Regions from separate parts of the Viridibacillus sp. FSL R5-0888 genome, predicted to be linked through region 1. Evidence: a T-box and tRNA genes for the amino acid it is inferred to sense, from the RefSeq annotation. Region 1 holds a T-box; the other regions hold tRNA genes.
What was found. The T-box of region 1 lies ahead of ileS (isoleucine--tRNA ligase). A T-box ahead of a tRNA ligase gene usually reads a tRNA of that ligase, here a tRNA-Ile.

Region 1 (2,268 bases):
CATAAATGCGAAGTTTCCTTCTTTATCTTATTTACTTTGAATACCCAATACTAACTTAAGGGAGTTTCGCTTCTTTTTCAACTTCTTTAAACCTTCCTTTGAATCTAGGATTACTACCGTTTTAAATAACCAAATTCGAAGATAAACCGATTTTAAAATAATCGGTCCTATTATACCTCGTTCCTCTAATTCTGTCTCTGTCCTAACAATCCACGTGTTGCCAATTCCTATTTCAATAAATTTCATTTTTGATCACCGCTTCACTTTTGTTAATCACTAAATGTAAATAGTATTTGTTGTCTTACCTATCGGAAAAAAATAGATTGGTAAAAATAATAGTAACATATCAAAACTCAAACCTTATTCCAAGAAGTGACAAATATTTATAAAAATTATATTAATTTTCCTTTATTCGTCCTAAAATGTATAGTTTCTGCAATAAAAATACAGGTGAATAAACCTTCACAAACGCTTATGTATCAATGGTTCAAAAGTATTCATTCGCATATTTTGGTTGCTTTGAGCGTTCATGAAAAATAGATTTGTGTATCTCTGTGTTCTAAAACGTTATAGTGTAACCCACTTTTTCTATTAAATTCGCTATTTTATTTATAGATTCTTTTGAATTTATAATATACTTTTTAGATTACACTATTTTCAGTTATCCCATTTAACAAAACTTTCATTTTTGTATAATTAAATTTCACTATTCTCTATCTACATTATCTAAACTCTAAATATCCAGGTTTCTACAACAATAAACTAGTATCATCCCTCCCCTTCTTTCATTTCCTTTAATGTGTAGATACCTTCTTTAATAATTTGACAATTTTTTTCTGTTCTGTTACGATAATTCTCAATAAAAGCATACAAATTCGTTGATGAGAAAGAGTAGCGTTACATCTTATTCCCTAGAGAGCTGACAGATCGGTGCAAGTCAGTGTTTAAGTGTAATGTGAAGATCCTCTCTGAGAAGATAGTCTGAAGATTCAGTAGGTCTATCCGGGTGTCCGCCGTTAAAAGGAACACGTATGATTGTACGTTGCTGAGTGCTATTGAGCGGTTTTCAATAGAATTAGGGTGGTATCGCGGTTAACCCCGTCCCTTACTTGGGACGGGGTTTTTTGTATGTTTTTATATAATTTAGTATTGGAGCGATATCAATGAATTCGATTGAAGGTAAAGAAAATACAGTACAACGTGAACAACGCATTCGTAACCTCTGGACAGAACAAGATACTTTTCAAGCTTCTGTTGATGCAAGAGAAGGAAGCACACCGTTTGTTTTTTATGAAGGTCCACCAACTGCAAACGGTCTACCCCATGTAGGCCATGCATTTGGCAGAACGATTAAAGATGTTGTGGCACGTTATAAAACGATGCAAGGATTCCAAGTAGAAAGAAAAGCAGGCTGGGATACACACGGTCTTCCTGTAGAACTAGGTGTTGAAAAGCAACTAGGTATTTCGGGTAAACAAGAGATTGAACGTTATGGTATAGAGCCATTTATTAAGAAATGTAAGGAAAGTGTCTTCACTTACGAGAAGAAATGGCGTTCATTTACCGAAGAATTAGGTTATTGGGTTGATATGGATGATCCTTATATGACATTAAGCAATGACTATATCGAAAGTGTATGGCACATCTTGAGTAAAGTGCATAAAGACAACTTGTTATATAAAGGGCATCGTGTTTCACCTTACTGCCCTAGCTGCCAAACATCATTAAGTTCACATGAGGTCGCACAAGGCTATAAAGATGTAAAAGATTTATCTGCTACAGTGAAATTCAAATTAGCTGATAAAGAAAATGAATTCTTCTTAGGTTGGACGACAACACCTTGGACTTTACCTGCTAACGTAGCACTTGCTATGAATTCAGAATTAACTTATGTAAGAGTTAAAAAAGAATCAGAGATCTTCATTGTCGCAAAATCATTAGTTGAAAAAGTGCTAGGTGAAGATGTTGAAGTTCTAAGTGAGCATAAAGGACATGAATTTGAAGGGATACGTTATTTGCCTCCATTCAATTATGCAACTGTCGAAAAAGGACATATCGTTGTCTTAGCTGAATACGTAACGGAGAGCAGTGGTACCGGTATCGTTCATATTGCACCGGCCTATGGTGAAGATGACTATAAAACTATTCAACAAAATGGCTTATCTTTTGTGAATATAGTCGACTTGCAAGGTCGTTACACAGCAGAGGTAGTTGATCTTGAGGGCAGATTTGTAAAAGACTGTGATGTAGATATTATTAAAATGCTTT
Region 2 (2,268 bases), 1.6 Mb from region 1:
TGGAGCAACGCCGCGTGAGTGATGAAGGTTTTCGGATCGTAAAACTCTGTTGTAAGGGAAGAACAAGTACGTTAGTAACTGAACGTACCTTGACGGTACCTTATTAGAAAGCCACGGCTAACTACGTGCCAGCAGCCGCGGTAATACGTAGGTGGCAAGCGTTGTCCGGATTTATTGGGCGTAAAGCGCGCGCAGGTGGTTTCTTAAGTCTGATGTGAAAGCCCACGGCTCAACCGTGGAGGGTCATTGGAAACTGGGAGACTTGAGTGCAGAAGAGGAAAGTGGAATTCCAAGTGTAGCGGTGAAATGCGTAGAGATTTGGAGGAACACCAGTGGCGAAGGCGACTTTCTGGTCTGTAACTGACACTGAGGCGCGAAAGCGTGGGGAGCAAACAGGATTAGATACCCTGGTAGTCCACGCCGTAAACGATGAGTGCTAAGTGTTAGGGGGTTTCCGCCCCTTAGTGCTGCAGCTAACGCATTAAGCACTCCGCCTGGGGAGTACGGCCGCAAGGTTGAAACTCAAAGGAATTGACGGGGGCCCGCACAAGCGGTGGAGCATGTGGTTTAATTCGAAGCAACGCGAAGAACCTTACCAGGTCTTGACATCCCAATGACCGCTCTAGAGATAGAGTTTTCCCTTCGGGGACATTGGTGACAGGTGGTGCATGGTTGTCGTCAGCTCGTGTCGTGAGATGTTGGGTTAAGTCCCGCAACGAGCGCAACCCTTGATCTTAGTTGCCATCATTTAGTTGGGCACTCTAAGGTGACTGCCGGTGACAAACCGGAGGAAGGTGGGGATGACGTCAAATCATCATGCCCCTTATGACCTGGGCTACACACGTGCTACAATGGACGATACAAAGAGTCGCTAACTCGCGAGGGTATGCTAATCTCATAAAATCGTTCTCAGTTCGGATTGTAGGCTGCAACTCGCCTACATGAAGCCGGAATCGCTAGTAATCGTGGATCAGCATGCCACGGTGAATACGTTCCCGGGCCTTGTACACACCGCCCGTCACACCACGAGAGTTTGTAACACCCGAAGTCGGTGAGGTAACCTTTATGGAGCCAGCCGCCGAAGGTGGGATAGATGATTGGGGTGAAGTCGTAACAAGGTAGCCGTATCGGAAGGTGCGGCTGGATCACCTCCTTTCTAAGGATAATTACGGAAACAGATCTTGGATCTGTCGATTAACGTCTTGCGTTCAGTTTTGAAGGTTCATACTTCAATTATATATTTTCCCAAAAGGGGCCTATAGCTCAGCTGGTTAGAGCGCACGCCTGATAAGCGTGAGGTCGATGGTTCGAGTCCATTTAGGCCCACCATATTTTCTTTTTTTGGGGCCTTAGCTCAGCTGGGAGAGCGCCTGCCTTGCACGCAGGAGGTCAGCGGTTCGATCCCGCTAGGCTCCACCAATATTGTTCTTTGAAAACTGGATAAAACGACATTGAAGCAAATTAAGTAACACATTTTTTATTATTAAGTTTTTTAGGCTTAATAACTAACTTTTAGGTTAAGTTATTAAGGGCGCATGGCGGATGCCTTGGCACTAGGAGCCGAAGAAGGACGGCACTAACACCGATATGCTTCGGGGAGCTGTAAGTGAGCTTTGATCCGGAGATTTCCGAATGGGGGAACCCACTGTTCGTAATGGAGCAGTATCTTGACGTGAATACATAGCGTCTTGATGGCAGACCCAGGGAACTGAAACATCTAAGTACCTGGAGGAAGAGAAAGAAAAATCGATTCCCTGAGTAGCGGCGAGCGAAACGGGAATAGCCCAAACCAAGAGGCTTGCCTCTTGGGGTTGTAGGACACTCTATATGGAGTTACAAAGGAATGAGTTAAACGAAGCGGTCTGGAAAGGCCCGCCAGAGCAGGTAACAGCCCTGTAGTTGAAAGTTCATTCTCTCTTGAGTGTATCCTGAGTACGGCGGAACACGTGAAATTCCGTCGGAATCTGGGAGGACCATCTCCCAAGGCTAAATACTACCTAGTGACCGATAGTGAACCAGTACCGTGAGGGAAAGGTGAAAAGCACCCCGGAAGGGGAGTGAAATAGATCCTGAAACCATGTGCCTACAAGTAGTTAGAGCCCGTTAATGGGTGATAGCGTGCCTTTTGTAGAATGAACCGGCGAGTTACGATTACATGCGAGGTTAAGTTTTAGAAGACGGAGCCGCAGCGAAAGCGAGTCTGAATAGGGCGAATGAGTATGTGGTTGTAGACCCGAAACCAGGTGATCTACCCATGTCCAGGGTGAA
Region 3 (2,268 bases), 2.1 Mb from region 1:
CGGTAATCCGGGATGGACCCCTAGTTCAAACAGTGCTCTACCTCCAGGATTCTTTATCACGAGGCTAGCCCTAAAGCTATTTCGGAGAGAACCAGCTATCTCCAGGTTCGATTGGAATTTCTCCGCTACCCACACCTCATCCCCGCACTTTTCAACGTACGTGGGTTCGGGCCTCCAGTAAGTGTTACCTTACCTTCACCCTGGACATGGGTAGATCACCTGGTTTCGGGTCTACAACCACATACTCATTCGCCCTATTCAGACTCGCTTTCGCTGCGGCTCCGTCTTCTAAAACTTAACCTCGCATGTAATCGTAACTCGCCGGTTCATTCTACAAAAGGCACGCTATCACCCATTAACGGGCTCTAACTACTTGTAGGCACATGGTTTCAGGATCTATTTCACTCCCCTTCCGGGGTGCTTTTCACCTTTCCCTCACGGTACTGGTTCACTATCGGTCACTAGGTAGTATTTAGCCTTGGGAGATGGTCCTCCCAGATTCCGACGGAATTTCACGTGTTCCGCCGTACTCAGGATACACTCAAGAGAGAATGAACTTTCAACTACAGGGCTGTTACCTGCTCTGGCGGGCCTTTCCAGACCGCTTCGTTTAACTCATTCCTTTGTAACTCCATATAGAGTGTCCTACAACCCCAAGAGGCAAGCCTCTTGGTTTGGGCTATTCCCGTTTCGCTCGCCGCTACTCAGGGAATCGATTTTTCTTTCTCTTCCTCCAGGTACTTAGATGTTTCAGTTCCCTGGGTCTGCCATCAAGACGCTATGTATTCACGTCAAGATACTGCTCCATTACGAACAGTGGGTTCCCCCATTCGGAAATCTCCGGATCAAAGCTCACTTACAGCTCCCCGAAGCATATCGGTGTTAGTGCCGTCCTTCTTCGGCTCCTAGTGCCAAGGCATCCGCCATGCGCCCTTAATAACTTAACCTAAAAGTTAGTTATTAAGCCTAAAAAACTTAATAATAAAAAATGTGTTACTTAATTTGCTTCAATGTCGTTTTATCCAGTTTTCAAAGAACAATATTGGTGGAGCCTAGCGGGATCGAACCGCTGACCTCCTGCGTGCAAGGCAGGCGCTCTCCCAGCTGAGCTAAGGCCCCAAAAAAAGAAAAATGGTGGGCCTAAATGGACTCGAACCATCGACCTCACGCTTATCAGGCGTGCGCTCTAACCAGCTGAGCTATAGGCCCCTTTTTCGGAAAAATATAAGGTTTTATAAACCTTCAAAACTGAACGCAAGACGTTAATCGACAGATCCAAGATCTGTTTCCGTAATTATCCTTAGAAAGGAGGTGATCCAGCCGCACCTTCCGATACGGCTACCTTGTTACGACTTCACCCCAATCATCTATCCCACCTTCGGCGGCTGGCTCCATAAAGGTTACCTCACCGACTTCGGGTGTTACAAACTCTCGTGGTGTGACGGGCGGTGTGTACAAGGCCCGGGAACGTATTCACCGTGGCATGCTGATCCACGATTACTAGCGATTCCGGCTTCATGTAGGCGAGTTGCAGCCTACAATCCGAACTGAGAACGATTTTATGAGATTAGCATACCCTCGCGAGTTAGCGACTCTTTGTATCGTCCATTGTAGCACGTGTGTAGCCCAGGTCATAAGGGGCATGATGATTTGACGTCATCCCCACCTTCCTCCGGTTTGTCACCGGCAGTCACCTTAGAGTGCCCAACTAAATGATGGCAACTAAGATCAAGGGTTGCGCTCGTTGCGGGACTTAACCCAACATCTCACGACACGAGCTGACGACAACCATGCACCACCTGTCACCAATGTCCCCGAAGGGAAAACTCTATCTCTAGAGCGGTCATTGGGATGTCAAGACCTGGTAAGGTTCTTCGCGTTGCTTCGAATTAAACCACATGCTCCACCGCTTGTGCGGGCCCCCGTCAATTCCTTTGAGTTTCAACCTTGCGGCCGTACTCCCCAGGCGGAGTGCTTAATGCGTTAGCTGCAGCACTAAGGGGCGGAAACCCCCTAACACTTAGCACTCATCGTTTACGGCGTGGACTACCAGGGTATCTAATCCTGTTTGCTCCCCACGCTTTCGCGCCTCAGTGTCAGTTACAGACCAGAAAGTCGCCTTCGCCACTGGTGTTCCTCCAAATCTCTACGCATTTCACCGCTACACTTGGAATTCCACTTTCCTCTTCTGCACTCAAGTCTCCCAGTTTCCAATGACCCTCCACGGTTGAGCCGTGGGCTTTCACATCAGACTTAAGAAACCACCTG

Region 2: it encodes a tRNA-Ile, which carries the amino acid that the T-box ahead of ileS (isoleucine--tRNA ligase) is inferred to sense. The anticodon was not compared.
Region 3: it encodes a tRNA-Ile, which carries the amino acid that the T-box ahead of ileS (isoleucine--tRNA ligase) is inferred to sense. The anticodon was not compared.

The regions. Positions count from the first base shown of each region.
Region 1 covers NZ_JBBPAU010000001.1:2,229,082-2,231,349, reverse strand. The annotation lists gene MKY02_RS11085 (DUF3977 family protein) at 28-246, opposite strand; T-box leader at 870-1,109, shown strand; gene ileS (isoleucine--tRNA ligase) at 1,164-2,268, shown strand, end outside.
Region 2 covers NZ_JBBPAU010000001.1:599,277-601,544, forward strand. The annotation lists rRNA gene MKY02_RS02925 (16S ribosomal RNA) at 1-1,156, shown strand, start outside; tRNA gene MKY02_RS02930 (tRNA-Ile) at 1,253-1,329, shown strand; tRNA gene MKY02_RS02935 (tRNA-Ala) at 1,344-1,419, shown strand; rRNA gene MKY02_RS02940 (23S ribosomal RNA) at 1,516-2,268, shown strand, end outside.
Region 3 covers NZ_JBBPAU010000001.1:105,554-107,821, reverse strand. The annotation lists rRNA gene MKY02_RS00560 (23S ribosomal RNA) at 1-947, opposite strand, end outside; tRNA gene MKY02_RS00555 (tRNA-Ala) at 1,044-1,119, opposite strand; tRNA gene MKY02_RS00550 (tRNA-Ile) at 1,133-1,209, opposite strand; rRNA gene MKY02_RS00545 (16S ribosomal RNA) at 1,305-2,268, opposite strand, start outside.